3 regions of the Peribacillus sp. GL_122 genome follow, and region 3 is predicted to be linked to each of the others. Evidence: a T-box and tRNA genes for the amino acid it is inferred to sense, from the RefSeq annotation. Region 3 holds a T-box; the other regions hold tRNA genes.

Region 1 (10,192 bases), 1.4 Mb from region 3:
ATAAAGTAAATGGAATTAATATGTATCTCCTCTATCCATCTTGTTATGATCGATTCCGAGACCTAGCAATCGAGCTTGAATCAACATGTCCCATGTAATTTGGTTCGTTTCGTAAACTCAGCAACATTCATTCTTTCGCGTACTTCGTGCGCTTCGGGCAATCACTTTTGCCTTTGGAAAAGTCGCCTGTTATATACATATCTACTTTCACCTGGTGAGTTAAAATGCACAAAAGATAAAGATTGACAACACTTTTATCGTGACTCATACTAGAAGTGACTTAATGACAGAATATTAAGAATAGTGGAGGGGTAATTATGAATAAGATTTTCGTTCCTAACGCAATCGCCACTTTAACAAGTCTTTTCTATAGTTCGACTACAATGAATGAGTATCTAGCAATGAGAACCGCTCAATTCTACATTGAAGACCTGAAGTTATTGCAAGACGTGGAAGCTGTTGCCTTGGCAATTGAAAATCAAAATGCTTTCGCTTTAATGTCTAAATTTAAATTATTTGATTATAAGGCTGCTGAAGAAATTGAAATCGCACTATCCTCTTCTGGCTATACGGAAGCAGAGCTAAGTGCTATGAATATTGAAATCTAAAATCATTGACCAATCTGTTAATGGAACGAATGGTAGAGTTAATACTCTTTGATCCATTCGTTTTATTATTAATCGTAAGATCAAACGTACTCTATACTATTCTGATAAAATAATTATTTAATGGATAATATAAAGCGTGAATGACGTCACACTATTCGGTTGTATTCGTAAGATTCATATTCAACGTGTTCACCGCTTGAACGTTTGTAAGTTATTGTTTTCCTATGTAGCTTAGAATGGACGGATATTGAAAATGATAGAATATCCCCCTCCCGAACACTAGTATTTAGAAATACAATAATAAGAATAAACAATAATAAGACGCCGCCCGCGTGGGAAGCGTCTTTTTCTTTTGTTTGTTCTGCATTATTAAAAATATCAAATAAGTATAAGGGAAGCCCATATACCTCTTGGGTTTCTCCTATTATTATAAAAAAATCAACATTAACATTTAACACAGCCATAAAAAACTCCCTTCCAAGTCGACTATTATGAACATCATGCCTTGTCCACTTTTTTTACAGTCTACCTGAAAAGGGTAACATCAAGTCGAAGTCAGACATTACCTAGGTCGGAAAAATATAACAGCATTTTCAGCCTGAGCGTTTACAAACCCATTCCTAACCATACATAATACAACATCACTTATAGGAGCACCTACCCGTAGGAACTTTCTACACGGGGATGCGCTTCCGATTATTTCAATTTTAGCAATATTCTCAAAGTTTTCTTCATCTCTTACTATAATGACTACATCTGGACGCTTATTACTCATACAACCACCTCCTTTTGATGTCATAAATTAAATTATTCAGATGTACATGAAGTTGTCGCGGCTTTTTATTAATAAATTTCTAGGAAATAATTATCATTTTAAAGCAATGGGAGAGTCGCTAGATTCTTATCGAATAAACTTCACCGCGAGGTTGCCACGGAGATCAATCGGCAGCTTTGTTCCGCTAACAGGTAACGTTAGTTCAAACAACCGCCCTTTCAGTGGGCGTTTTTTCTAGGGCGAAAATCAAAACATTCTGATTTAACATAGCCTAAATAAAAACGCACGACTAAAAATCCGTGAAGACACGAAAAAACGGCTTTCCAATTAAGGAAAACCGCTTTATATCGTCGTTCTAAGATACCGGTGGCCGGGGTCGAACCGGCACTCCAATAGAAGAAAGGCGACCAATTTGCGGTCTTCTTCTACTTACACGGACGTATCGCCAATGCGCCTGTTCATATAGTCAACAGTAGTCTCAGGATACTCTGTATTGGTTTCCAATAAAAAATTTTATATCCATATGGTTACTTAATAGTTTAAGATTATTTGTTAATATTTTATGTTATTATCATAATGGTTAGCTTATCCATAAAAGGATGTAACTGAAATGAGTGATAATCGAACTATGACTCGGAGGAACTTATAATGAATAAATTTAGATGGTCAATGGTTGGACTTATAGTAGCTGCAGCAGCTATTTCAGTAATAATAACAATCAATCAGAACGCTAAAAATTATGAAGCAAAGCAAGAAGATACGGCTCCTGTTTTGGAGACAACGGAAGTGGAATACGAGACAACTGAAGAAGAAGATACGGAAGTAGAAACAATAAAAAATGAAAAAATTCTATATGAACTAGGTCTTGGCCCATCTTCAAAAAGAGAAGACGTTATGAAAACAATGCACAGTATGACTCATCAAAAAGTAGTTTCTGAAGAAAAATGGTACAACCTTGAAATGAATTCTGAAAACATCAATGCAGTCTATGAATTCATTAATGATAGCGAAGTTATTGACTATAAAAGTGAATTGCTAAGAATCGTAGGAAACTGGAAAGAAGGAAACTTCGACAATATAGTGGAAGATCACAATTACCTTTGGGGAGAACAAAATGGAAATGTCGGTAAAGCTACTGGAACTCTTACTCCTGAAGAAGAAGCCCAATTTATTAAAGCAAACTTTGAATAGTCATTACAAATCGAGCCCCTATTGTTTATATTAATATAAACAATAGGGGCTATTTCCGCTGACCCCCGAAGTGAAAATTTGATTCGCGGATTTATAATTCAGCAGATTCAGAGATATTCGCCCCCTGCCTTGGGGTAAATCGGTCATACCCCGGCTGCCACTCCCGATACACACGCATATGTCTTCGTTGGCACACGAATTGCTTTATTATTTTATTCATTTCGTTGTATGAAGCACGCAATTCTAGTTAACATAATAGACATTCGAGGCAGTCGATATGCAACACAAACCGCGTCATAACAACGTTTGTGCACAACGGATTATTATCGAATATACACTTATGTAAACATCGTTGATTTAACGCGATTTATACTACGCTAATAAGGGCGATGTACCCCGCTATACTGCATAATGCTGTCGGCCATTCCGTGTATAGGACACTGCATAAACGGTAAGCTGAGCCCCGGAGTTTCAGACGCCTATACCCACGAGGAGCACCGTGCAGGTGAAACGCCCCTCAGCCCTGGTATACGCCCTGTATTCGGAATACTTCGGAATGATCCCGTATCTTATCCTTTTAATACTCTCGGTAACAATTATTGACCGCCTTTGCTATGTCTAATTTAATCGTGTAATGCGTCGAAATGACGAAAGCTCATTCCGGTAGTATTTTATCGTATGTTCACGGATATTCCTTATTTCCCCATCCTTCAAAAACAACGCCAGTGCGTCGTCGAAGTCAAGGAAATCTGACCGCATGCTCCCACGCAGCTTCGAAATATCTTCCGTTGCTAAATCGTTATTACTCTTTTCCTTGCCAATTTTCGCCACTCCAGTACGGTTAATTACCCGATACAGCGCGTACGATTCGCCGCGTACGACTTTTACCTACAAAATCGTGCGCATACAACGAAAAAACGGCGACCTACCATTGCGGGTAGATTGCCGTCAAATCGACGTTTATATTAACGTATGTGATACCGGTGGCCGGGGTCGAACCGGCACTCCAGAGGAACACGATTTTGAGTCGTGCGCGTCTGCCAATTCCGCCACACCGGCATGTATGTTGGAGGCGGCAACCGGAATCGAACCGGTGGTAAAGGTTTTGCAGACCTCTGCCTTACCGCTTGGCTATGCCGCCAACGTTTTTGGAGCGAAAGACGGGATTCGAACCCGCGACCCCAACCTTGGCAAGGTTGTATTCTACCACTGAACTACTTTCGCATATGGCTGGGCTAGAAGGGATCGAACCTTCGCATGACGGAATCAAAATCCGTTGCCTTACCGCTTGGCTATAGCCCATTAACGTTGTATTCATTATATCACATTTATTGAAAAATGGGGCGACTGATGGGAATCGAACCCACGAATGCCTGAACCACAATCAGGTGCGTTAACCACTTCGCCACAACCGCCATTATAAGATTGAAATTGGCAGGGGTAGTAGGACTCGAACCCACACTGGAGGTTTTGGAGACCTCTGTTCTACCTTTAAACTATACCCCTATAAGATGGTGGAGGGGGGCAGATTCGAACTGCCGAACCCTAAGGAGCGGATTTACAGTCCGCCGCGTTTAGCCACTTCGCTACCCCTCCGCATATGGATGAAACATGGTGCCGGCAAGAGGACTTGAACCCCCAACCTACTGATTACAAGTCAGTTGCTCTACCAGTTGAGCTACACCGGCACTACAATGGTGGCTCAGGACGGAATCGAACCGCCGACACAAGGATTTTCAGTCCTTTGCTCTACCGACTGAGCTACTGAGCCAAACAATGAAAATGGCGGTCCCGACGGGAATCGAACCCGCGATCTCCTGCGTGACAGGCAGGCATGTTAACCGCTACACCACGGGACCATAGATTGCGGGGACAGGATTTGAACCTGCGACCTTCGGGTTATGAGCCCGACGAGCTACCGGACTGCTCCACCCCGCGACGTTAATAATGTTGCTATTAGGAATCAAGTTTTCGTGTTTAGCGTTTCAATAGGATGGATAATCAAACCCATTATGTAGAAACAACTTGTTCTTATTGAAAAATGGTGGAGGATGACGGGATCGAACCGCCGACCCTCTGCTTGTAAGGCAGATGCTCTCCCAGCTGAGCTAATCCTCCAATATGTTGTCTTAATGGTGACCCGTACGGGATTCGAACCCGTGTTACCGCCGTGAAAGGGCGGTGTCTTAACCGCTTGACCAACGGGCCAGGTATAAAATGGCGGAGAGCAAGGGATTTGAACCCTTGAGACAGGGTTACCCGTCTACACGATTTCCAATCGTGCTCCTTCGGCCACTCGGACAGCTCTCCAATAATGGCTCCGCAGGTAGGACTCGAACCTACGACCGTTCGGTTAACAGCCGAATGCTCTACCACTGAGCTACTGCGGAACAATATAAGCTTGGCGACGTCCTACTCTCACAGGGGGAAACCCCCAACTACCATCGGCGCTGAAGAGCTTAACTGCCGTGTTCGGAATGGGAACGGGTGTGACCTCTTCGCTATCGTCACCAAACATTGTTAGCATTTTCAAGACATATATTAGTATAACATCTTTTTGAGAAAATGCAAGAAGAAATTTTCATTCCTTCAAAACTAGATAATAAGAAGGTATTTCATTTTTTTAAAGCGTTGGTTAAGTCCTCGATCTATTAGTATCAGTCAGCTCCACATGTCGCCACGCTTCCACCTCTGACCTATCAACCTGATCATCTTTCAGGGATCTTACTAGCTTGCGCCATGGGAAATCTCATCTTGAGGGGGGCTTCATGCTTAGATGCTTTCAGCACTTATCCCGTCCGCACGTAGCTACCCAGCTATGCCTTTGGCAAGACAACTGGTACACCAGCGGTGCGTCCATCCCGGTCCTCTCGTACTAAGGACAGCTCCTCTCAAATTTCCTGCGCCCGCGACGGATAGGGACCGAACTGTCTCACGACGTTCTGAACCCAGCTCGCGTACCGCTTTAATGGGCGAACAGCCCAACCCTTGGGACCGACTACAGCCCCAGGATGCGATGAGCCGACATCGAGGTGCCAAACCTCCCCGTCGATGTGGACTCTTGGGGGAGATAAGCCTGTTATCCCCGGGGTAGCTTTTATCCGTTGAGCGATGGCCCTTCCATGCGGAACCACCGGATCACTAAGCCCGACTTTCGTCCCTGCTCGACTTGTAGGTCTCGCAGTCAAGCTCCCTTGTGCCTTTACACTCTACGAATGATTTCCAACCATTCTGAGGGAACCTTTGGGCGCCTCCGTTACTCTTTAGGAGGCGACCGCCCCAGTCAAACTGCCCACCTGACACTGTCTCCCACCCCGATAAGGGGCGCGGGTTAGAATTTCAATACAGCCAGGGTAGTATCCCACCAACGCCTCCACCGAAGCTAGCGCTCCGGCTTCTCAGGCTCCTACCTATCCTGTACAAGCTGTACCAAAATTCAATATCAGGCTGCAGTAAAGCTCCACGGGGTCTTTCCGTCCTGTCGCGGGTAACCTGCATCTTCACAGGTACTATAATTTCACCGAGTCTCTCGTTGAGACAGTGCCCAGATCGTTACACCTTTCGTGCGGGTCGGAACTTACCCGACAAGGAATTTCGCTACCTTAGGACCGTTATAGTTACGGCCGCCGTTTACTGGGGCTTCGGTTCAAAGCTTCGCTTGCGCTAACCTCTCCCCTTAACCTTCCAGCACCGGGCAGGTGTCAGCCCCTATACTTCGCCTTGCGGCTTCGCAGAGACCTGTGTTTTTGCTAAACAGTCGCCTGGGCCTATTCACTGCGGCTTTTCTGGGCTATTCACCCTAAAAAGCACCCCTTCTCCCGAAGTTACGGGGTCATTTTGCCGAGTTCCTTAACGAGAGTTCTCTCGCACACCTTAGGATTCTCTCCTCGCCTACCTGTGTCGGTTTGCGGTACGGGCACCTTACATCTCACTAGAGGCTTTTCTTGGCAGCGTGGAATCAGGAACTTCGGTACTATATTTCCCTCGCCATCACAGCTCCGCCTTAATGGAAACGGGATTTGCCTCGTTTCCGGCCTAACTGCTTGGACGCGCATATCCAACAGCGCGCTTACCCTATCCTTCTGCGTCCCCCCATCGTTCAAACGATGTATAGGTGGTACAGGAATATCAACCTGTTGTCCATCGCCTACGCCTTTCGGCCTCGGCTTAGGTCCCGACTAACCCTGAGCGGACGAGCCTTCCTCAGGAAACCTTAGGCATTCGGTGGAAGGGATTCTCACCCTTCTTTCGCTACTCATACCGGCATTCTCACTTCTAAGCGCTCCACCAGTCCTTCCGGTCTGACTTCAACGCCCTTAGAACGCTCTCCTACCATCGACACCTAATGGTGTCAATCCACAGCTTCGGTGATACGTTTAGCCCCGGTACATTTTCGGCGCGGAGTCACTCGACCAGTGAGCTATTACGCACTCTTTAAATGGTGGCTGCTTCTAAGCCAACATCCTGGTTGTCTAAGCAACTCCACATCCTTTTCCACTTAACGTATACTTTGGGACCTTAGCTGGTGGTCTGGGCTGTTTCCCTTTCGACTACGGATCTTATCACTCGCAGTCTGACTCCCAAGAATAAGTATTTGGCATTCGGAGTTTGACTGAATTCGGTAACCCGTTGGGGGCCCCTAGTCCAATCAGTGCTCTACCTCCAATACTCTCATCTTGAGGCTAGCCCTAAAGCTATTTCGGAGAGAACCAGCTATCTCCAGGTTCGATTGGAATTTCTCCGCTACCCACACCTCATCCCCGCACTTTTCAACGTGCGTGGGTTCGGGCCTCCATTCAGTGTTACCTGAACTTCACCCTGGACATGGGTAGATCACCTGGTTTCGGGTCTACGACCTCATACTCATTCGCCCTATTCAGACTCGCTTTCGCTGCGGCTCCGTCTCATCAACTTAACCTCGCATGAAATCGTAACTCGCCGGTTCATTCTACAAAAGGCACGCCATTACCCATTAACGGGCTTTGACTACTTGTAGGCACACGGTTTCAGGATCTATTTCACTCCCCTTCCGGGGTGCTTTTCACCTTTCCCTCACGGTACTGGTTCACTATCGGTCACTAGGGAGTATTTAGCCTTGGGAGATGGTCCTCCCTGCTTCCGACGGGATTTCTCGTGTCCCGCCGTACTCAGGATCCACTCAGGAGGGAACGAAGTTTCAACTACAGGGTTTTTACCTTCTTCGACGGACCTTTCCAGGTCGCTTCATTTACCCCGTTCCTTTGTAACTCCATGTTGAGTGTCCTACAACCCCAAGAGGCAAGCCTCTTGGTTTGGGCTAATTCCGTTTCGCTCGCCGCTACTCAGGAAATCGCGTTTGCTTTCTCTTCCTCCGGGTACTTAGATGTTTCAGTTCCCCGGGTCTGCCTTCAGTACCCTATGTATTCAGGTAAAGATACTGTTCCATTACGAACAGTGGGTTTCCCCATTCGGAAATCTCCGGATCAAAGCTTACTTACAGCTCCCCGAAGCATATCGGTGTTAGTCCCGTCCTTCATCGGCTCCTAGTGCCAAGGCATCCACCGTGCGCCCTTTCTAACTTAACCGTTAAAAAAGTCTTACAGATGCTTTGAAAAAAAATTAATTGCCTTCTATCTATTATCTAGTTTTCAAGGAACAAAGCAGAAAGAATGTCATCACATCGTGATGTTTGTCTTTCCTATTTGAATGAATTACTCATTCAAAACTGAACAAAACAAAAGCGCTCTCGTAATTATCCTTAGAAAGGAGGTGATCCAGCCGCACCTTCCGATACGGCTACCTTGTTACGACTTCACCCCAATCATCTGTCCCACCTTAGGCGGCTGGCTCCATGAAGGTTACCTCACCGACTTCGGGTGTTACAAACTCTCGTGGTGTGACGGGCGGTGTGTACAAGGCCCGGGAACGTATTCACCGCGGCATGCTGATCCGCGATTACTAGCGATTCCGGCTTCATGCAGGCGAGTTGCAGCCTGCAATCCGAACTGAGAATGGCTTTATGGGATTCGCTTACCTTCGCAGGTTTGCAGCCCTTTGTACCATCCATTGTAGCACGTGTGTAGCCCAGGTCATAAGGGGCATGATGATTTGACGTCATCCCCACCTTCCTCCGGTTTGTCACCGGCAGTCACCTTAGAGTGCCCAACTGAATGCTGGCAACTAAGATCAAGGGTTGCGCTCGTTGCGGGACTTAACCCAACATCTCACGACACGAGCTGACGACAACCATGCACCACCTGTCACTCTGTCCCCCGAAGGGGAAAGCCCTATCTCTAGGGTTGTCAGAGGATGTCAAGACCTGGTAAGGTTCTTCGCGTTGCTTCGAATTAAACCACATGCTCCACCGCTTGTGCGGGCCCCCGTCAATTCCTTTGAGTTTCAGCCTTGCGGCCGTACTCCCCAGGCGGAGTGCTTAATGCGTTAGCTGCAGCACTAAAGGGCGGAAACCCTCTAACACTTAGCACTCATCGTTTACGGCGTGGACTACCAGGGTATCTAATCCTGTTTGCTCCCCACGCTTTCGCGCCTCAGTGTCAGTTACAGACCAGAAAGTCGCCTTCGCCACTGGTGTTCCTCCAAATCTCTACGCATTTCACCGCTACACTTGGAATTCCACTTTCCTCTTCTGCACTCAAGTTCCCCAGTTTCCAATGACCCTCCACGGTTGAGCCGTGGGCTTTCACATCAGACTTAAGGAACCACCTGCGCGCGCTTTACGCCCAATAATTCCGGACAACGCTTGCCACCTACGTATTACCGCGGCTGCTGGCACGTAGTTAGCCGTGGCTTTCTGGTTAGGTACCGTCAAGGTACCAGCAGTTACTCTGGTACTTGTTCTTCCCTAACAACAGAACTTTACGACCCGAAGGCCTTCTTCGTTCACGCGGCGTTGCTCCGTCAGACTTTCGTCCATTGCGGAAGATTCCCTACTGCTGCCTCCCGTAGGAGTCTGGGCCGTGTCTCAGTCCCAGTGTGGCCGATCACCCTCTCAGGTCGGCTACGCATCGTCGCCTTGGTGAGCCATTACCTCACCAACTAGCTAATGCGCCGCGGGCCCATCTATAAGTGACAGCGTAAACCGTCTTTCCATCTTCTCTCATGCGAGAAAAGAACGTATCCGGTATTAGCTCCGGTTTCCCGAAGTTATCCCAGTCTTATAGGCAGGTTGCCCACGTGTTACTCACCCGTCCGCCGCTAATCTTAGGGAGCAAGCTCCCATCGATTCGCTCGACTTGCATGTATTAGGCACGCCGCCAGCGTTCGTCCTGAGCCAGGATCAAACTCTCCGAAGAAATGTTTGACTTGCTCATTTGCTTTTTTGATAGTGTGTGCTCACTTAAAATTTAACGTTGGCGCTTTGTTTTGTTCAGTTTTCAAAGAGCAATCTCGCTGTCGTTTACTTCGCAAGCGACTTTTACATCTTATCATGTTTTCAACTTCGTTGTCAACATGTTTTTTTAATTTTTTTAAGTTGTTTTCGTTTTGATGAAGCTGCGAAAGCTGATGTCCCGCAGCGACATGTATTAATATAACACCTATATTATTAATGGTCAACAATAAAATTGCATTTTTTTAAAAGTTTTTTGATACCCGATAAAACCGATGATATACCTCGTGT
Region 2 (10,192 bases), 950 kb from region 3:
TTACATCTCACTAGAGGCTTTTCTTGGCAGCGTGGAATCAGGAACTTCGGTACTATATTTCCCTCGCCATCACAGCTCCGCCTTAATGGAAACGGGATTTGCCTCGTTTCCGGCCTAACTGCTTGGACGCGCATATCCAACAGCGCGCTTACCCTATCCTTCTGCGTCCCCCCATCGTTCAAACGATGTATAGGTGGTACAGGAATATCAACCTGTTGTCCATCGCCTACGCCTTTCGGCCTCGGCTTAGGTCCCGACTAACCCTGAGCGGACGAGCCTTCCTCAGGAAACCTTAGGCATTCGGTGGAAGGGATTCTCACCCTTCTTTCGCTACTCATACCGGCATTCTCACTTCTAAGCGCTCCACCAGTCCTTCCGGTCTGACTTCAACGCCCTTAGAACGCTCTCCTACCATCGACACCTAATGGTGTCAATCCACAGCTTCGGTGATACGTTTAGCCCCGGTACATTTTCGGCGCGGAGTCACTCGACCAGTGAGCTATTACGCACTCTTTAAATGGTGGCTGCTTCTAAGCCAACATCCTGGTTGTCTAAGCAACTCCACATCCTTTTCCACTTAACGTATACTTTGGGACCTTAGCTGGTGGTCTGGGCTGTTTCCCTTTCGACTACGGATCTTATCACTCGCAGTCTGACTCCCAAGAATAAGTATTTGGCATTCGGAGTTTGACTGAATTCGGTAACCCGTTGGGGGCCCCTAGTCCAATCAGTGCTCTACCTCCAATACTCTCATCTTGAGGCTAGCCCTAAAGCTATTTCGGAGAGAACCAGCTATCTCCAGGTTCGATTGGAATTTCTCCGCTACCCACACCTCATCCCCGCACTTTTCAACGTGCGTGGGTTCGGGCCTCCATTCAGTGTTACCTGAACTTCACCCTGGACATGGGTAGATCACCTGGTTTCGGGTCTACGACCTCATACTCATTCGCCCTATTCAGACTCGCTTTCGCTGCGGCTCCGTCTCATCAACTTAACCTCGCATGAAATCGTAACTCGCCGGTTCATTCTACAAAAGGCACGCCATTACCCATTAACGGGCTTTGACTACTTGTAGGCACACGGTTTCAGGATCTATTTCACTCCCCTTCCGGGGTGCTTTTCACCTTTCCCTCACGGTACTGGTTCACTATCGGTCACTAGGGAGTATTTAGCCTTGGGAGATGGTCCTCCCTGCTTCCGACGGGATTTCTCGTGTCCCGCCGTACTCAGGATCCACTCAGGAGGGAACGAAGTTTCAACTACAGGGTTTTTACCTTCTTCGACGGACCTTTCCAGGTCACTTCATTTACCCCGTTCCTTTGTAACTCCATGTTGAGTGTCCTACAACCCCAAGAGGCAAGCCTCTTGGTTTGGGCTAATTCCGTTTCGCTCGCCGCTACTCAGGAAATCGCGTTTGCTTTCTCTTCCTCCGGGTACTTAGATGTTTCAGTTCCCCGGGTCTGCCTTCAGTACCCTATGTATTCAGGTAAAGATACTGTTCCATTACGAACAGTGGGTTTCCCCATTCGGAAATCTCCGGATCAAAGCTTACTTACAGCTCCCCGAAGCATATCGGTGTTAGTCCCGTCCTTCATCGGCTCCTAGTGCCAAGGCATCCACCGTGCGCCCTTTCTAACTTAACCGTTAAAAAAGTCTTACAGATGCTTTGAAAAAAATTAATTGCCTTCTATCTATTATCTAGTTTTCAAGGAACAAAGCAGAAAGAATCCATCACATCGTGATGCTTCTCTTTCCTATTTGAATGAATTACTCATTCAAAACTGAACAAAACAAAAGCGCTCTCGTAATTATCCTTAGAAAGGAGGTGATCCAGCCGCACCTTCCGATACGGCTACCTTGTTACGACTTCACCCCAATCATCTGTCCCACCTTAGGCGGCTGGCTCCATGAAGGTTACCTCACCGACTTCGGGTGTTACAAACTCTCGTGGTGTGACGGGCGGTGTGTACAAGGCCCGGGAACGTATTCACCGCGGCATGCTGATCCGCGATTACTAGCGATTCCGGCTTCATGCAGGCGAGTTGCAGCCTGCAATCCGAACTGAGAATGGCTTTATGGGATTCGCTTACCTTCGCAGGTTTGCAGCCCTTTGTACCATCCATTGTAGCACGTGTGTAGCCCAGGTCATAAGGGGCATGATGATTTGACGTCATCCCCACCTTCCTCCGGTTTGTCACCGGCAGTCACCTTAGAGTGCCCAACTGAATGCTGGCAACTAAGATCAAGGGTTGCGCTCGTTGCGGGACTTAACCCAACATCTCACGACACGAGCTGACGACAACCATGCACCACCTGTCACTCTGTCCCCCGAAGGGGAAAGCCCTATCTCTAGGGTTGTCAGAGGATGTCAAGACCTGGTAAGGTTCTTCGCGTTGCTTCGAATTAAACCACATGCTCCACCGCTTGTGCGGGCCCCCGTCAATTCCTTTGAGTTTCAGCCTTGCGGCCGTACTCCCCAGGCGGAGTGCTTAATGCGTTAGCTGCAGCACTAAAGGGCGGAAACCCTCTAACACTTAGCACTCATCGTTTACGGCGTGGACTACCAGGGTATCTAATCCTGTTTGCTCCCCACGCTTTCGCGCCTCAGTGTCAGTTACAGACCAGAAAGTCGCCTTCGCCACTGGTGTTCCTCCAAATCTCTACGCATTTCACCGCTACACTTGGAATTCCACTTTCCTCTTCTGCACTCAAGTTCCCCAGTTTCCAATGACCCTCCACGGTTGAGCCGTGGGCTTTCACATCAGACTTAAGGAACCACCTGCGCGCGCTTTACGCCCAATAATTCCGGACAACGCTTGCCACCTACGTATTACCGCGGCTGCTGGCACGTAGTTAGCCGTGGCTTTCTGGTTAGGTACCGTCAAGGTACCAGCAGTTACTCTGGTACTTGTTCTTCCCTAACAACAGAACTTTACGACCCGAAGGCCTTCTTCGTTCACGCGGCGTTGCTCCGTCAGACTTTCGTCCATTGCGGAAGATTCCCTACTGCTGCCTCCCGTAGGAGTCTGGGCCGTGTCTCAGTCCCAGTGTGGCCGATCACCCTCTCAGGTCGGCTACGCATCGTCGCCTTGGTGAGCCATTACCTCACCAACTAGCTAATGCGCCGCGGGCCCATCTATAAGTGACAGCGTAAACCGTCTTTCCATCTTCTCTCATGCGAGAAAAGAACGTATCCGGTATTAGCTCCGGTTTCCCGAAGTTATCCCAGTCTTATAGGCAGGTTGCCCACGTGTTACTCACCCGTCCGCCGCTAATCTCAGGGAGCAAGCTCCCGTCGATTCGCTCGACTTGCATGTATTAGGCACGCCGCCAGCGTTCGTCCTGAGCCAGGATCAAACTCTCCGAAGAAATGTTTGACTTGCTCATTTGCTTTTTTGATAGTGTGTGCTCACTTAAAATTTAACGTTGGCGCTTTGTTTTGTTCAGTTTTCAAAGAGCAATAATGGAGCGGGTGAAGAGAATCGAACTCTCATCATCAGCTTGGAAGGCTGAGGTTTTACCACTAAACTACACCCGCATTTAATTTTGAAATATTTTAAGAAAGGATGGTCGGGAAGACAGGATTCGAACCTGCGACCCCTTGGTCCCAAACCAAGTGCTCTACCAAGCTGAGCTACTTCCCGTAAAATATGGTGCGCCCGGCGGGAGTCGAACCTACAACCTTCTGATTCGTAGTCAGATGCTCTATCCAATTGAGCTACGGGCGCTAATTTCTATGATGTTATTGGTGCGGCCGAGAGGAGTCGAACCTCCACGGGGTTTCCCCCACTAGGCCCTCAACCTAGCGCGTCTGCCATTCCGCCACGACCGCGAAAGCGACTTTGTAAGTTTAACACCTTTTCAACTTGATGTCAAGAAGAAAATATCAGTGCGGGTGAAGGGACTTGAACCCCCACGCCTTGCGGCGCCAGATCCTAAGTCTGGTGCGTCTGCCAATTCCGCCACACCCGCGAAAATAAATGGTGAGCCATGAAGGATTCGAACCTTCGACCCTCTGATTAAAAGTCAGATGCTCTACCAACTGAGCTAATGGCTCTAAATAAAATGGCTGGGCTAGAAGGGATCGAACCTTCGCATGACGGAATCAAAATCCGTTGCCTTACCGCTTGGCTATAGCCCAATAAACAATTACTAATTAACAGCCAGGATAATATTATATCACGATAATATTATTTTAGCAAGTGTTTTTTTAAAAAAATGGCGGTCCCGACGGGAATCGAACCCGCGATCTCCTGCGTGACAGGCAGGCATGTTAACCGCTACACCACGGGACCAGTATTATGATCATGTATATGAAAGTGACCCATACGGGATTCGAACCCGTGTTACCGCCGTGAAAGGGCGGTGTCTTAACCGCTTGACCAATGGGCCTTGATTAAAATATGCAACTGGCGGAGAAGGAGGGATTTGAACCCTCGCGCCGCTTACGCGACCTACACCCTTAGCAGGGGCGCCTCTTCAGCCTCTTGAGTACTTCCCCAAAAAAATGGCTCCGCAGGTAGGACTCGAACCTACGACCGTTCGGTTAACAGCCGAATGCTCTACCACTGAGCTACTGCGGAATAATGAAAATTGGGTTCCTTTTTCACGCTCAAGGACCTTAGTGTTTGTCGTTAAGACAAGTTGTTATCTTGTCGACTCTTATGATTATAAAGAGGTTACAACTTAAAGTCAAGAGTTCTTTTATGTTTTTTTATATTTTTGTTATTCACTTCTTAAACCCTTGGTAAATCAATGATCCACGACATTTACCACACACGAAACGGGTAGTGTCGATTCGTTTTTTTCTTATATATACCTGCTGACAGTTTTCACATTTATATTGAATAGTATTCATCTTTTTCTTTAATTGGTTAGATGGCAGCGGCTCGCAAAATCTTGGTGCCCCCACTTTTTTGAGTAAATGCTTAAAGTCCGCATCACGATGCTGGTACCCTTTCTTCTCGATGTGCAAATGATAATGACACAATTCATGCTTAATGATTCCAATCATTTCTTCCACACCGCGTTCATCAAGATACTTCTTATTGATTTCTATATTGTGTGAACGGAGCAAGTATCGTCCTCCTGTTGTTCGGAGACGCGGATTAAAACTGGCTTCGTGTCTAAAGGCCTTTTTAAAGTCTTTCATCGAAATTTCTTCTACTAGTTTTTGCAATTGCCGATTATCCATTTCCCCCTCCCTTTCTTTGGTAACATGACAACCCATTATAACATAGACTAATAATACAATAGGAAACTAAGGGAGGAAAAGCTATGCCTAATTGGTTCCAGAATCAAATCCGCAAAGCCTTTTATGAAAAGGATTATTATCAAGTGAAGATGTTGAATCAATGTTGGTTTTTTTATCAAAAGAAAGAAAGTCTCAGGGTATAGATTCAACTGTGCTCCAAATATAAATACATCGCTTCAAAAAAAACCCCTTCTAATATAGAAGGAGTTTATCATAGGCTAGTTTTGATCCTTTGGCTCGAGCATCGTTAAAGATACCCTTTGCTTTTTGGGGTCAACCAGTTCGACCCAAACCGTCACAACATCCCCAACGGCAACTACATCCAATGGGTGTTTTACAAACCGGTTGCTCAGCTTGGAAATATGCACCAGACCATCCTGTTTGACACCGATGTCCACAAACGCACCGAAATCCACAACATTCCTCACTGTACCTTGTAATTCCATCCCAGTTTGCAGATCCTCCATTTTTAGTACATCCTGCTTAAGCAGTGGTTTTGATAATTCATCACGAGGATCTCTTCCCGGTTTCATCAAATCATCTATGATATCTTTAATCGTAATTTCCCCAATTTCCAATTCATCGACCAAATCAGCCGGATTTAGTTTACCTAACTCTTCATTCAATGCATCACTGCCTAAATCCTCAGATGTAAATCCCATTTTCTTTAATAATTTATTCACTGCACTATAGTTCTCAGGGTGTATCGCGGTTTGATCCAAAGGTTCATCTCCATTAATGATACGTAAGAACCCTATACATTGTTCATATGTTTTGACACCAAGCCGGGGAATTTTCTTTAATTGCTTCCTGCTTGAAAACTTCCCTTCCTCTTCCCTTTTCTTCACAATATTTTGAGCAACCGATTTTGATAAACCAGCTACATATTGTAATAGAGACGATGAAGCGGTATTAACATTCACTCCTACTTGGTTAACAGCTGTTTCCACTACAAAGGTGAGGGATTCCGTTAACTTTTTCTGGGACACATCATGTTGATACTGACCTACCCCCACGGATTGGGGGTCAATTTTAACAAGTTCGGCAAGGGGATCTTGAAGCCTCCTGCCTATCGAAACTGCGCTTCTCTGTTCTACTTGAAGATCCGGAAACTCTTCACGGGCTATATCCGAGGCTGAATACACGCTTGCTCCCGCTTCATTAACAATTATATATGAAATGTTCCCTTTCACTTCTTTTATAATATCTGCGATGAATTGCTCTGATTCACGCGATGCCGTACCATTGCCGATTGCCACGATCTCAACCGAGAACCGCTGAAGTATTTCGATCGTTTTTTCACGGGCAGCATTAAGCTTCGCAGCAGGAGGATGTGGATAGATTACACTGATATCGAGTACCTTTCCGGTTTCATCGATGACAGCCAACTTACACCCAGTCCGATATGCCGGATCTAAGGCTAGGACCACTTTCCCTTTAAGCGGGGGCTGCAAGAGCAGGTTCCGGAGGTTTTCAGAGAAAATATGGATAGCTTGATCCTCAGCTTTTTCCGTCAGCTCTTTTCTGATTTCCCGTTCTACAGAAGGCATTATCAAACGTTTGAGTCCATCCTCAATCGCAGATTTAAGAACAACTTGGGCTTCAGATTTGTTGTTTTTAATGATTTTCCGTTCCAGATGACCAATGATGATTTCAGTCCGAGGATGAATGGAGATTCGTAAAACCTCTTCCTTTTCACCTCTATTCAGCGCCAACACCCGATGTGGTACGATTCTTTGAACCGGCTCCTCATATTCATAGTACATCTCGAAGATTTTTTTCTCGTCCTTCTCTTCATTTTTCACAGTTGAAACCACTTTTCCAGCTTTGAAAATTTCAGCCCTTATCCACTTCCTTAATTCTGCATCATCGGAAATATGTTCAGCTATGATATCCTGCGCTCCTGTAATAGCCTCTTCAATAGATGAAACTTCTTTTTCTGCCGATATGAATTCTGCAGCTTTTTCGCTAACCCGAGCATGCAATTGACATTCCAAAAGCCAATTAGCCAATGGTTCAAGACCCTTTTCTTTAGCGACTGTTGCTTTCGTTCTCCTTTTTTGTTTGAATGGCCTGTATAAATCCTCGACTTCCTGCAGTTTTGTCGCTTTATCGATTTGTCTTGTTAATTCTTCCGTCAATTTCCCCTGTTCACCAATCGAACGCGTAACTTCCGCTTTCCTCTGGCCAAGGTTTTCTAAATAGTTCCATCTTTCCATAATGGAACGAATCTGCACTTCATCAAGTGAACCCGTCATTTCTTTTCTATACCGCGCAATAAAGGGGACAGTATTACCCTCTTGAAGCATCTGTATGACGTTTTGGACTTGATGATTTTTCAAAGTTAGCTCATTTGATATTTGTTTAATCAATTCTTTTAATGTATCTTCTACAACGATCATTATGTTTACCTCCAACGTTTTGATCTGATATATATAGTCTAGCAAATGAGAGATGAAGTTGCGAATTCCACACAAAAAAGCTCACTTCCGAATTACGGCGAAAGTAAGCTTCCTAAAATGAAAGTTGTATCATCTGCAGTTAATGGACTGCTTTTTAATATGCTTTGGGCGTTCTTATCGATAGGGACCAGCCTTTTCAAAAAAGTTTTAGCTCCCTTAAGTTCTAAACCATCGGAATGAAGAATGAATTTTGCATTTGGTTCATATTTGTATCTCTGCGTCCTGTATTTTTGTTTCCTTCCTGATAAATACCCTGTAACAGGTAAAGGGTAAACGAGTTTATCGTCACTTGGATTATACAGGAAAAAGCGGATGTTACCAACTGAACTGTATACAAATTCATTCTTGTCATAAAAAATCTTCAAAATGGAAACGGCTGCTCCACGTTTATCGATTAAAACTTGATTGCACACTGCCATTAGTGACTCGACATCCAACTCATGATTACGTTTAACTTCCTCGATGACGGCATGGGAGGAATCGTAAGCATTTTTCCCGCTGCCCAGACCATCTGCCAGTACACAGACAAAGTATTCTTTCGTATGAAGAAAAAAGTAATCATCACCACAATAAACCATCCCGTTTTTAGACGATTGAGAGACAAGGACTTCTATTTTTTCTCCCCTCAGAATATCTTTGATCACTGAATTAACTCCGAGTTTTCAGCATTAATGGCTTCTTGAAGTTTCTTGATCGCGCGGCGTTGGAGCCTTGACACATGCATTTGGGAAATCCCAAGTTTATCGCCCGCTTCTTTCTGACTTAAATTCTCTAAATAAGTATGTTGAATGATCATCTTTTCACGGTCACTCAGCACATGCAGCACCTTTTCAAGTACAAGTCTCTGATTGACCTTTTCAAAACCTTCATCGACATTCCCGAATATATCAAGCAATGTGACAGTACCGCCATCAGAATCCGCCTCAATAGAATGATCCACGGATAAAGCTTGATAGCTTTTTCCCATTTCCATCGCCTCTAAAACTTCTTCTTCAGTCACACCTATACTATCGGCTATTTCATCTATTCTTGGTGAACGATGCAGAGTTGTAGTTAATTCCTCGACAGTCACCCTGATTTTCGGACCAAGTTCCTTAATTCTCCTTGGCACATGGACACTCCATGTTTTGTCACGCAGGAACCTTTTGATTTCGCCGATTATAGTAGGGACAGCAAATGCCTCAAAGCTCTTACCGAAAGATTCATCATATCGTCGAATGGCACCTAACAAACCAATCATGCCGACTTGGGAGATATCCTCCTGAAATGATTTCCCTTTCGCATATTTACGGGAGATTGTTTCAACCAAACTTTTATAATGGATGACTAGATTGCTCTGTGCTTCCTCATCTTGATTCTGCTGGTAAGCTCTAATCCATTCATTTACCTGTTCTCTTTGTGCCTGGTTAGGTTGAGAGTGTTTTTGCATCCATCTCCACCTGCTCTCCTTCTAAAAACTTAGTCATAAATACTGTAACCCCATCATGCTGATGAATTTTCACATCATCCATTAGAGTTTCAATAAGGTAAAGACCCAAGCCTCCTTCTCTCAAAAGTTCAACTTTTTGTCCATTTTCGTATGGACCGATTCCTTGTCGAACCTCTTCGAAATTACAGCTCTTACCACTATCAGAAACCATGACCTCCAAGCGGTCAGGATAAAGGCCGAAACTTACTTTCACTTCACCTTTTTCAGAATCCTTATATGCATGCTGTACCGCATTTGTACAAGCTTCACTTGTAGCGATTTTCAAATCCTCAATTTCATCATACGCGAATCCCATCCGGCTTCCTATCCCAGAAAGCGTTAAACGAATGACACCGATGAATTCTGGTTTTGCAGGTATTTTCATTTCGATGTAATCATATACTTGACTCATTCTAACCCACCCTCTGTACCACTTTTTATATCAATGATATCTGCAAGACCTGTTATATCAAATAAACGTCGTAACCTTTCTGATAAGCCAACTAAAGTGAATTCGCCATTATGTGCCCTTACGCTTTTAAAAGCACCGACAAACACCCCAAGTCCCGTACTATCCATATAAGAAACTTCAGTTAAATCAATAGTAATCGAAACATTATCCTGCTCCGAAATCGGAAATAGTGATTCTCTTAATTTCGGTGCAGTATATGCATCGATTTCACCTTTCAGTTTTACAATAAATTCAGAATTTAATTCATTAACATCTACAGTTATATTCATCAATGACCCACCTCTTCAAATCCTCTTCATTCCTATATCTATACCCAGCAGAAAAGATACTAAACATTTGATTTTAAAATTATTAATGTAAAATCATCCCTCAGTTGGAAGTTCTGCATTTTCTCCAATTGTTTATATATATTATTCACCATTTCCTGGGCTTGCAAATGCATATTCTTTTTAATGAAACCAATAAGTGTTTCCCTTTCTATGAACCCATCATTCGTCCGGCACTCCGTTACTCCGTCAGATAATAAAATGATCATG
Region 3 (10,192 bases):
TGCGGATGCCATGTTTGCGCAGTTTATCGACGCCTTCTTTGTAGCAATCGAAGTCATGGGCACGGTTGATCATCGTTGCGGTCTTTTCATGAACCGTCTGGAGACCAAGCTCCACCCAAAGGTAGGTGCGTTCGTTCAATTCCGCTAAATACTCGACTACATCATCTGGAAGGCAATCCGGGCGTGTTGCGATCGAGAGTCCGACGACACCTTCCTGGGTCAATACACTTTCATATTTCTCGCGAAGCTCTGCCACGGGTGCATGCGTATTCGTGAACGCTTGGAAATAGGCCATATATTTTCCATCTTTCCATTTATGATGCATCCGTTCGCTGATCTTCTTAAACTGGACGTCGAGGGGTTCAACCCTGTTGCCCGCAAAGTCACCAGAGCCTGAGGCACTGCAGAAGGTACAGCCGCCATGTGCGACGGTCCCATCACGGTTCGGACAGTCAAAACCGCCATCCAGGGCAACTTTAAAGACCTTATGTCCAAAATGTTCCCTCAGGTGGTAATTCCATGTATGATATCGTTTGTTATCCGTTGCATATATAAACGGGTTTGCTTGATTCAAATCAGCAACCTCCTAAATAAAATAAAGCGCAACATATATTATACAACATTCTCGCAGCTAGGTCTTTTTTTGAAAAATAAGCGTATACTGTATACTTGAAGGCTAAACATTTTGCTGCTATTTCCAGTATATCTTTGAATGACTATATCCAATCGGGAGCTGATGGACATGACCGGTCAAGTTGAAGAAGCAATTAATCAAATGAAAAAGAAATTAGCCGAAAATAATCAGGTGATCGAAGTAAATGAAGATGGGTTCATATACAAAGCCACTTGCACCTTCAATTCACCTGCTTCGGATGAACAAATTCATTCCTTTGAAAAGAAAACCGGACTGCTTCTGCCCGAGGATTATAAGGAGTTTTTAAAAATAACCAATGGATGCCGTCTGTTCGATAATGTGGAATCGGGTGGGGAAAATGATTTATACAGTCTGGATGATATTATTAATTACACATATGAAAATTCCTACGAGGGATGCTATAAAGTGGCCTGCATTTATCAAGATAATATCGTCATCGATGGGGAAGCCGTCGCTAAAGGCGATAAGGAGTATTTAATGGTAAAAGGCCATATCGATGATTTTGAAGAAGGCGAGAAACTCCATATGGGCTTTGCCGAATGGATCGAGCGGTTCATTTCACATCAAGGGGAAAAGTTTTGGGATAAAGGATGATTGCTCAAAAAAAATGATAATCCACTCGTTAATTGCTCAAACTAATGAAGATGATTCCGAATCATCCAAATGAGACGCGAAGGAGAGGGTTTGTAATGGCAACCAGACAATCCGTCGATCATTTTTTAGAGCAATGTGAAGGAGCTCTCCATTTTGCAGAGTATGAATTTAACGAAGCCTCACGGCAGGAGCATTATGATGATGAACAATTTCAAAATTCGCAGAGGTATATCGAAGAGGCATTGACGGATATGGAACGATTATACAACAGCGCTAATGCCCAACAACGGGATATGCTTACTCGGATGCAGCAGCAGTTGAATGAATTGAGGAATGAAATGATTTTACTGCGACATTAAAGGGAAGCAAGGGAGCTATGAATGAATAGCTCCCTTTTTTTGCACAATTTTTCTTGAATTCGCATATATAATGAAAAACCTGTCGATAATGTTTATGTACGGCTATTGCAATTATCGGTGAAATTGACTAGAATGAAATAAAATGCAATATTCTCATAAAGACTATGATGAGGAATAGTAGCGGTTTAAACCAGTAAAGAGAGTTGACGGGTGGTGCAAGTCAACCTGGGATGGTCGTGAACTCGCCTTGGAGTCCCGGGTGTGAAGGTGAAAAGTAATGCCTGGCGTTTCAATCCATGTTACGGATGTTTTAAGCTGGGCGGATTTTAGCTATCGCCAATGTGGGTGGTACCGCGGGAAGATATACATAATCCTCTCGTCCCTATTTTGGGATGAGGGGTTTTTTATTGTTTTTTTATACGGAAATTAGGAGGAAATCATATGAGTTTTGACCATAGAAGCATAGAAACGAAATGGCAAAAGTATTGGGAAGGCAATAAGACATTCAAAACGGGTGAAGAAAGCGGCAAACGCAAATTCTACGCCCTGGATATGTTCCCGTATCCTTCAGGGGCCGGTCTTCATGTAGGGCACCCGGAAGGTTATACGGCAAGCGATATCCTGGCACGGATGAAACGGGCGCAGGGGTATAATGTATTGCACCCGATCGGCTGGGACGCTTTTGGACTTCCTGCAGAGCAATATGCGATCGATACGGGAAATGATCCGGCTGAATTCACGGAGCACAACATCAACACGTTCCGTCGCCAAATCAAAGCCCTTGGTTTTTCTTATGACTGGGATCGCGAAATAAACACGACAGATCCCGACTATTACAAATGGACGCAATGGATCTTCTTGAAATTATATGAAAAGGGCCTTGCATATATTGATGAAGTGGCCGTTAACTGGTGTCCGGCACTTGGCACGGTATTGGCTAACGAAGAAGTCATCGATGGGAAAAGTGAGCGTGGGGGCCATCCGGTCGAGCGCCGTCCGATGAAACAGTGGATGCTTCGTATCACGGCGTATGCAGACCGCTTAATCGACGATCTGAATGATGTGGATTGGCCGGAAAACATCAAGGATATGCAGCGTAACTGGATTGGCCGTTCCGAGGGAGCAGAGGTTACATTCAATATCGATGGCTTCGATGAAACATTCACGGTGTTCACGACCCGTCCGGATACGTTATTCGGTGCAACATATGCCGTATTGGCACCTGAACATCAGTTTGTCGATAAAATTACGTCAGCTGATCAAAGGGCGGCAGTTGAGGCCTATTTAGATGAAGTGAAACATAAAAGCGACTTGGAAAGAACAGACTTGGCAAAGGATAAATCAGGCGTGTTCACGGGGGCTTATGCCATTAACCCGGTAAACGGCGAAAAAATGCCGATCTGGATTGCCGATTACGTGTTGATCAGCTACGGAACAGGAGCAATCATGGCCGTTCCTGCCCATGATGAGCGTGATTATGAATTTGCAGTCAAGTTCGACTTGCCAATCAAGGAAGTCGTAGCTGGCGGAGACGTGACAAGTGAAGCATATACAGGCGATGGACTTCATGTGAATTCGGAATTCCTTGATGGATTGAATAAAGAAGAAGCCATTACGACCATGATCAAATGGCTGGAAGAAAAAGAAATCGGAACGAAGAAAATAACATACCGCCTTCGCGATTGGTTATTCAGCCGTCAGCGTTACTGGGGTGAACCGATTCCAATCATCCATTGGGAAGACGGCACGATGTCTCCAGTGAAGGAAGAAGATCTTCCGCTGATTTTACCGAAAGCTACGGACATCAAGCCTTCAGGTACAGGCGAATCACCACTTGCGAACATATCGGAATGGGTGAATGTAACGGATGAAAACGGACGAAAAGGGCGCCGTGAGACAAACACGATGCCACAGTGGGCAGGCAGCAGCTGGTACTTCCTGCGTTATATCGATCCGGACAACAAGGAAGCACTTGCAGATCCTGAAAAATTAAAAGAATGGATGCCGGTCGACATTTATATCGGCGGCGCAGAGCATGCGGTGCTTCACTTGCTTTACGCTCGTTTCTGGCATAAATTCCTGTATGATATCGGTGTCGTGCCAACGAAGGAACCATTCCAAAACCTATTCAACCAAGGAATGATCCTTGGCGAGAATAATGAAAAAATGAGTAAATCCAAAGGGAATGTAGTGAACCCGGATGATATCGTTGAAAGCCATGGTGCCGATACACTTCGCATGTACGAAATGTTCATGGGGCCATTGGATGCTTCGATTGCCTGGTCCACAAACGGATTGGACGGTTCTCGCAGATTCCTTGACCGTATCTGGCGTTTATTGGTCAACGATGACGGTACGATCACAGATAAGATGACAGAAACGGATGACACGGGCAAGCTCGAAAAAGTCTATCATCAAACTGTTAAAAAAGTGACCGAGAACTATGAGGAATTGAAATTCAATACGGCGATTTCACAATTGATGGTATTCATTAATGATGCTTATAAAGCGGATTCGCTTCCTAAAGTATATGTCGAAGGCTTCGTAAAACTGCTTGCACCAGTTGCACCGCACATCGCCGAGGAAATTTGGTCTAAACTGGACCATTCCGAAAGCATCACATACGGAACATGGCCGGCTTTCGACGAAGCGAAGTTAGTGGATAACGAAGTCGAAATCGTCATCCAAATCAACGGAAAAGTCAAAGCGAAATTAATGGTTCCGACTGACACTACGAAAGAAAAACTGGAAGAAATCGCGATGGGTGATGATTCCATCAAAGAACAAATCGATGGGAAAACCATTCGTAAAGTGATTGCCGTACCAGGCAAATTAGTCAATATCGTCGCAAACTAAATAAAAATGATTGCAAGCTGTCCCGCATATTTTTACTGCTGGGGCAGCTTTTTTTCGCAGTCATTGGCCGGCCATAGGAAATAGGTCATGTTAGGATTTTCACCGATTTGAATCTATCGGATGTTGGCAACGACTATCGTCATGAGATGACCATCGGAACTCAAATATCTTGCTTAATTGGTACATGTGAATCATTTTTCGGCTTGATGGACAAATAAATCAAGCATTTGACATAAAAAAGGGAAAAAATTGGTTGATAAAATTTTACAGTGTGATAGTTTGGTATAGTACTGTTATTTTTTAACCAATTATTGGAGGGGAAACCGTGAAATTTAAGAATGTGAGTCGAATTACGGCGTATGTACTAATTTTTGCACTGATTTTCAGCTTGATGGTACCGCTAAATTCTCAAGCTGCACCTGCAACACCCATTGAAAATGTAAAAACGATCAAAAATGGGGACACTCTGGACGGAAAGTTTGAAAAACCGGATGTTCAATGGTATCAAATCAGTCCCACAACAGAAGAAATACAAAAGTTCTCCCATATTGAGTTCGAAGTCAATTCGGACAAAATCTTGAATATCTCCGTATATCAAGATAAAGAAAAAGCAGAAAAAGATGAGAGCAATTATATTGTCTCTTCTTATCCTGATGAAAAAGCTGTAATCGATTTCCCATATGCTTGGGAAGGCACATATTATGTTAAAGTTGAATATTTCGGCGATACGGATGATGAGGGAAATCCGATCCCGGATGCGGAAAATGTAGCTGAATACTCCATCAATGCGCATTCAGTAACATTGCCGCCATCTGCCGGGGACGAAGGGGAGGATCTCGAATCATGCCCGGTTGAAGTGAGTGTAAACGATAAGAAAACGGGAGAATCCATGTTGAAAACACTCCGCGTGTTTAGAGATGAGGTTCTCACGAAGTCGCCTGAGGGACGTACCCTTTCCTCTTTATACTATAAAGCTTCGCCATTCCTGGCTCTTCATCTTGCCGGGAATAAAACGGCAAGGGAAGCCGTTTATAATCACTTAGTCGAGGTTAAGCCCCTTATTGAGGATCTTAATGAAAATGGAGCAAGCAGTACGGCAGTCATTAGCAACAAGCAGCAAGAAGCGATTAAGGCCTTATTCAAAAAGTCGACAGACGTCGCTCCAGCCGGATTGAAAAAGGATATGGAAGCCATTGCAAAGAAAGTCAATCTTGATAAGCTTGCAGGTGAAAGAATCGTCGATATCGCAAGCAAAGCGGGAATCGAACTTCCGGCTTCGAAAAATGTAAAGAACAAATATATCGTCAAACTTAAACCAGGGAAGTCATTAAGCGCTGTCCAATCCAAGGTAAGTGGAAAAGGATATGGAACATTATCGGCACCTAAGCAACAAGAGGTTCTGTATGATGATATGTATGTAGTAGAGTTAAAGAACCAAGCTAAAATGAGCACAGCAGCACTATCCGGTATCGAAAAACTTCCAGAAGTGGAATATATCGAACCGGTAAAAACGTACAAAGCATTTTCTGCCGACATACAATCACCGTATCAATGGTCTTTAGATAATGCCGGTGGGGAGGAAGGCATAAAGGGAGCGGACATCGATAACGAAAAACTGCAGAACCTTATTAAGAAACGTAATTTAAAAGATACATTGGTAGCGGTCATCGACACAGGTGTCGATGATTCACTTGCAGATCTACAGGGTGTCGTTGAAATGGAGTCAGGTAAGAACTTCATCGATAAGAAAGAAAAAGCAATCGATGACAATGGCCATGGTACACATGTATCCGGAATCATCGCTGCCAAAGCGGATAATGGATATTCCATGCAAGGAATCAATCCAGTAGCTAAAATCATGCCTGTGAAGGTCTTGGACTCTTCAGGATTTGGAGACAATGAGAAAATTGCACTAGGCATTAAATATGCCGTGGATCATGGTGCAAAGGTCATAAACCTTAGCTTGGGCGGAGAATATAGCAGGACGATTGAATATGCCTTGAAACATGCCGCTGCCAAGAATGTAATGGTTGTCGTAGCAAGCGGTAATGATGGGATGGATGGTCTTTCTTATCCTGCATCATCTAAATACGCCATATCCGTCGGTGCAACCAATGCCCTTGATTTAGTATCCGATTATTCCAATTATGGATCGAAATTGGACATGGTCGCTCCAGGGACAGGCATCCCGAGCCTTGTGCCTAATGGGAATGTTACCTATATGGATGGAACATCAATGGCAACTCCCCATGTTGCGGCAGCTACAGCTCTGTTATTATCCGGAAACCCTGGGTTGAAAGTGAATGAAGTAAGGGAAATCCTTCATGAGACATCGGAATATGTCGCTTTTGAAGAAGAAGATAATGTAGACCCTTATGAGGACTATCAACCAGAAGATGGAGAAATCATAATCCCGGAAGAAGAACTGCCTGTCGGAAAAGATTTAGTATCTGGATATGGAAGGCTTAATGCGTACAGTGCTCTTAGTGCAGTGGATTTACAAGCTAAAGTCAACCTTGTGATGGATACGCAAACAAAGCTGACTGGTTCAGCTAAAAAAGGTTCAGTAATCGAAGTGAAAAGCGGAAACAAAACGCTTGGTAAAGGAACGGCGGCAGCTAACGGAACGTTCACCGTTACTATTCCGGTCCAAAAAGCTGCGCAGCAGCTTACTGTGAATATCTCTGATTCTTCTAAACTAGCAGTATCTTCAATCAAAGTATTCGTGAATAAGGGTGCAACCCCTAACAAACCAACTGTTAAAGCTTTGAGTGACAAAGATACGTATGTAACGGGTCAATCGCAAGCGGACATGAAAATCACGATCAAAAATAGCGCAAAAAAAGTGATTGGTTCAGGTAACACGGACAGCAAAGGGAATTTCAAAGTGAAAATCAGCAAGCAAAAGGCTGGCACAAAACTTTCAGTCACAGCTACAGACTTAGCAAAACGTGAAAGCAAGGCGGCAACCGTGACTGTTCTCGATAAAACAGCCCCAGATGCACCGAAAGTGAATGAAGTAAGCGATAAAGCTACTTCAGTAACTGGTAAAGCAGAAATCGGTTCAAGCGTAACCGTAAAGTACAGCAATAAAAACATCGGAACGGCAAAAGCTGATAGTAAGGGGAACTTCTCCATTAAAATCAGCAAGAAAAAAGCAGGGTCCGCATTATACGTCTCAGCAAAAGACAAAGCGGGCAATACAGGAAAAGCAGCAAAAGTAACGGTTAAAGATAAAACCGCTCCAGGTGCACCGAAAGTGAATGAAGTAAACGACAAAGCAACAAAAGTAACTGGTAAAGCGGAAATCGGTTCAAGCGTAACCGTGAAGTACAGCAATAAAAACATCGGAACGGCAAAAGCTGACAGTAAGGGGAACTTCTCCATCAAAATCAGCAAGAAAAAAGCAGGATCCGCATTATACGTCTCAGCAAAAGACAAAGCGGGCAATACAGGAAAAGCAACAAAAGTAACCGTTAAAAAATCTAAATAGCAGTGAAGGCCGTTTAACTTACATGTTAAACGGCTTTTTTTGTGAGAAAACGAATGAAAACACCGCTCGATGATGAGCGGTGTTTTTGCCTGTGCGTTGCCATTGCATGATTTCAGATCTGGTGTTTCGCGTTTTAATTCTGAAACTTCACATACTCGCCGTTCTTATATCATTAATCTGTTCAATAATAAATTTCAGGAGGAATTTTATGAAAAAAGGGAGAGTAATAGCAATAGGTACTATTTTAGCTTGCTCAATTGGGTTAGGAACGCTTTCGGTTGAAGCTGGGAATGAGAATTCGGGATATTCCTTTACGATTAAGAAAGAGCAAGCGAACACATCTACAGGTACAGAGTATCGCCAAACGACTACAGAACGGAATACATGGAAAGTGAGAATGTATAAATCAACAGAAGGAACTAATACGGTAACGACGTATTGGCTCGAAAAAAGCAACGGCACGAACGTATCTCCTTCAGTGAAAGCTACAGCTGGTAGCGGCGGTTTAAATAGTGGGCGCAATCATTATGTTAAAGGCAATGCAGGTGCGAATGCCGCTAATGTTAGGTTAACGGCTGAGAATAATAATGTAAGTTCTAACAGCTATTCCGTAAACGGATATTGGGATGAGGAGACAGGGAGAATATTACCTGGACAGTATAAAGAATCATACACCACGGAATATAATAAATAAAAAATGATGAGCATTGTGAAGCCACCTTGGAGGATTGTTGATTCATGGTGGCCTTATAAAGGGAGACAAAATGAATAGTTATTATTATCGATTAACAAATAATAAAAAAACAAAGTTCATCGTTTTATGTATTGTGGCGATTGTTATTATTGATATTTTTATTTTGATCGGCAATGTTTCAGAGTCATGGATCATGCCCCATCTAGCCACTTTTTTAGCGGCAAGTTCATTAGGTCATATGATGCAAATACTACTAATCTGGTTTTTGCCCATTTTTCTATTGATCATGTGCGCCGACAGCTATATTCAAGACTATAAAACAGGCTACCGTTATATCGTAGCGACCACAAAAGGGCGATATTCTTATTATAAAACGATGTTATTAGGAAATATGTCATTTTCCTTTTTAGTGATGGTTGGTTGCTTATTATTTAATATGCTCATTGCATATATGGTTTTCATGAATGGTGAATTTGACACTGGGTTGACCCCAGATTTATTTCCGGAAAATCCTTTATATACACTCGCCAACAAAATACCTTTTGTCACTAATGTGATTTATATCATCATTTTTGGATTTTTCACTAGTTTATGCGCAGGGATGGCTACCGTCCTTAGTTGGTGTTTCCCCGATATAAAGTATACGTATCCGTTAAGCTTTGTTATTTGGTTTTCACAAATTTTAGGACTGAATTATTCATTAGCAATGATCATCCAGCCTTTTAACGAAGTGACCTTGGAAGCTTTCATTTTGATTTTCTTTAAATCTACCGTTCTTTTTTTAGCGATCATCACGGTCGGGTTCATTTATAAGGTGAAACGTGATGAAGTCTAATCAAAAAAAAGTGTATGTATCACTGCTGCTTGTTCTTTTATTTGGATGTTTATGGATGACCTATAATATTCATTATTTAAAAATAAAACAGCTAGACCCAGCGTATCTATTGATCAGTGATGTAAGTGCGAGTGTAGAAGGCTATCTCTCGGTTAAAAATTTATTGATCACATATATTATTCCTTTGTTACTATTTTATCGTTTTTTTATTGAAGATGAGCATCCACACATTATCGTTCGCTTAAAATCAAGAATCGACATGTATCGGAGACGGAGCATCCAAGTTTTTATAAGTTCGTTTATCTTTGCGTTCATCATCTTAATGATTAATTTCGCAGCTGTTTTCTTATTTGATAGATTTCACTTTATATCATCAAAATATTGGAACTTATCTCTTCTTAATTTAGCCCTATTGACGTGTATATATTTCTCGATTGGCCTGCTTTATTATTTGATTTTTGATTATTCCAATTCAATCATTGCGATGGCAGCGACCTTTTGTATTTGTTTTTTCTTATATGTGATGAAGAGTCAGCTGAATATTGCTTGGGGCCCTGCCAGCTCCGCAAATGTTATCGATCCTTTATTAAGCAGCGGAATTACAGGATATTATTCGCTAATCATGATTGGAAAAGAGTTATTGCTATCAATTGTAATGATTTTACTTGGGCTATTTGCGATCGAGAAAAAAGATTTCATGTTTGGT

Evidence for each region. A T-box is a leader RNA that pairs with one kind of tRNA and senses whether it is charged. The one in region 3 lies ahead of leuS (leucine--tRNA ligase), so its partner is inferred to be a tRNA-Leu.
Region 1: it has a tRNA-Leu gene. The T-box ahead of leuS (leucine--tRNA ligase) is inferred to sense a tRNA for this amino acid. The anticodon was not compared.
Region 2: it has a tRNA-Leu gene. The T-box ahead of leuS (leucine--tRNA ligase) is inferred to sense a tRNA for this amino acid. The anticodon was not compared.

The regions. Positions count from the first base shown of each region.
Region 1 covers NZ_CM174415.1:782,344-792,535, reverse strand. The annotation lists gene AC3ISB_RS03835 (hypothetical protein) at 318-608, shown strand; gene AC3ISB_RS03830 (hypothetical protein) at 755-1,072, opposite strand; gene AC3ISB_RS03825 (hypothetical protein) at 1,171-1,383, opposite strand; gene AC3ISB_RS03820 (DUF6241 domain-containing protein) at 2,032-2,574, shown strand; tRNA gene AC3ISB_RS03815 (tRNA-Leu) at 3,553-3,633, opposite strand; tRNA gene AC3ISB_RS03810 (tRNA-Cys) at 3,642-3,715, opposite strand; tRNA gene AC3ISB_RS03805 (tRNA-Gly) at 3,724-3,798, opposite strand; tRNA gene AC3ISB_RS03800 (tRNA-Gln) at 3,802-3,876, opposite strand; tRNA gene AC3ISB_RS03795 (tRNA-His) at 3,914-3,989, opposite strand; tRNA gene AC3ISB_RS03790 (tRNA-Trp) at 4,007-4,080, opposite strand; tRNA gene AC3ISB_RS03785 (tRNA-Tyr) at 4,087-4,170, opposite strand; tRNA gene AC3ISB_RS03780 (tRNA-Thr) at 4,187-4,262, opposite strand; tRNA gene AC3ISB_RS03775 (tRNA-Phe) at 4,270-4,345, opposite strand; tRNA gene AC3ISB_RS03770 (tRNA-Asp) at 4,358-4,433, opposite strand; tRNA gene AC3ISB_RS03765 (tRNA-Met) at 4,439-4,512, opposite strand; tRNA gene AC3ISB_RS03760 (tRNA-Val) at 4,617-4,692, opposite strand; tRNA gene AC3ISB_RS03755 (tRNA-Glu) at 4,708-4,782, opposite strand; tRNA gene AC3ISB_RS03750 (tRNA-Ser) at 4,793-4,884, opposite strand; tRNA gene AC3ISB_RS03745 (tRNA-Asn) at 4,890-4,964, opposite strand; rRNA gene rrf (5S ribosomal RNA) at 4,974-5,089, opposite strand; rRNA gene AC3ISB_RS03735 (23S ribosomal RNA) at 5,206-8,138, opposite strand; rRNA gene AC3ISB_RS03730 (16S ribosomal RNA) at 8,316-9,866, opposite strand; gene AC3ISB_RS03725 (nucleotidyltransferase-like protein) at 10,147-10,192, opposite strand, start outside.
Region 2 covers NZ_CM174415.1:284,689-294,880, reverse strand. The annotation lists rRNA gene AC3ISB_RS01575 (23S ribosomal RNA) at 1-1,643, opposite strand, end outside; rRNA gene AC3ISB_RS01570 (16S ribosomal RNA) at 1,819-3,369, opposite strand; tRNA gene AC3ISB_RS01565 (tRNA-Gly) at 3,465-3,538, opposite strand; tRNA gene AC3ISB_RS01560 (tRNA-Pro) at 3,568-3,644, opposite strand; tRNA gene AC3ISB_RS01555 (tRNA-Arg) at 3,652-3,728, opposite strand; tRNA gene AC3ISB_RS01550 (tRNA-Leu) at 3,747-3,832, opposite strand; tRNA gene AC3ISB_RS01545 (tRNA-Leu) at 3,891-3,972, opposite strand; tRNA gene AC3ISB_RS01540 (tRNA-Lys) at 3,982-4,057, opposite strand; tRNA gene AC3ISB_RS01535 (tRNA-Gln) at 4,067-4,141, opposite strand; tRNA gene AC3ISB_RS01530 (tRNA-Asp) at 4,220-4,295, opposite strand; tRNA gene AC3ISB_RS01525 (tRNA-Glu) at 4,321-4,392, opposite strand; tRNA gene AC3ISB_RS01520 (tRNA-Ser) at 4,411-4,501, opposite strand; tRNA gene AC3ISB_RS01515 (tRNA-Asn) at 4,509-4,583, opposite strand; gene AC3ISB_RS01510 (SprT family protein) at 4,730-5,194, opposite strand; gene cmpA (cortex morphogenetic protein CmpA) at 5,278-5,397, shown strand; gene AC3ISB_RS01500 (Tex family protein) at 5,473-7,656, opposite strand; gene AC3ISB_RS01495 (PP2C family serine/threonine-protein phosphatase) at 7,749-8,360, opposite strand; gene sigB (RNA polymerase sigma factor SigB) at 8,357-9,145, opposite strand; gene rsbW (anti-sigma B factor RsbW) at 9,123-9,596, opposite strand; gene AC3ISB_RS01480 (anti-sigma factor antagonist) at 9,593-9,925, opposite strand; gene AC3ISB_RS01475 (PP2C family protein-serine/threonine phosphatase) at 9,985-10,192, opposite strand, start outside.
Region 3 covers NZ_CM174415.1:5,108,553-5,118,744, reverse strand. The annotation lists gene mnmL (tRNA modification radical SAM protein MnmL/YtqA) at 1-574, opposite strand, end outside; gene AC3ISB_RS24785 (SMI1/KNR4 family protein) at 743-1,249, shown strand; gene AC3ISB_RS24780 (DUF2524 family protein) at 1,345-1,608, shown strand; T-box leader at 1,764-1,995, shown strand; gene leuS (leucine--tRNA ligase) at 2,050-4,464, shown strand; gene AC3ISB_RS24770 (S8 family peptidase) at 4,790-7,957, shown strand; gene AC3ISB_RS24765 (DUF2712 domain-containing protein) at 8,166-8,651, shown strand; gene AC3ISB_RS24760 (DUF2705 family protein) at 8,722-9,486, shown strand; gene AC3ISB_RS24755 (WxPxxD family membrane protein) at 9,476-10,192, shown strand, end outside.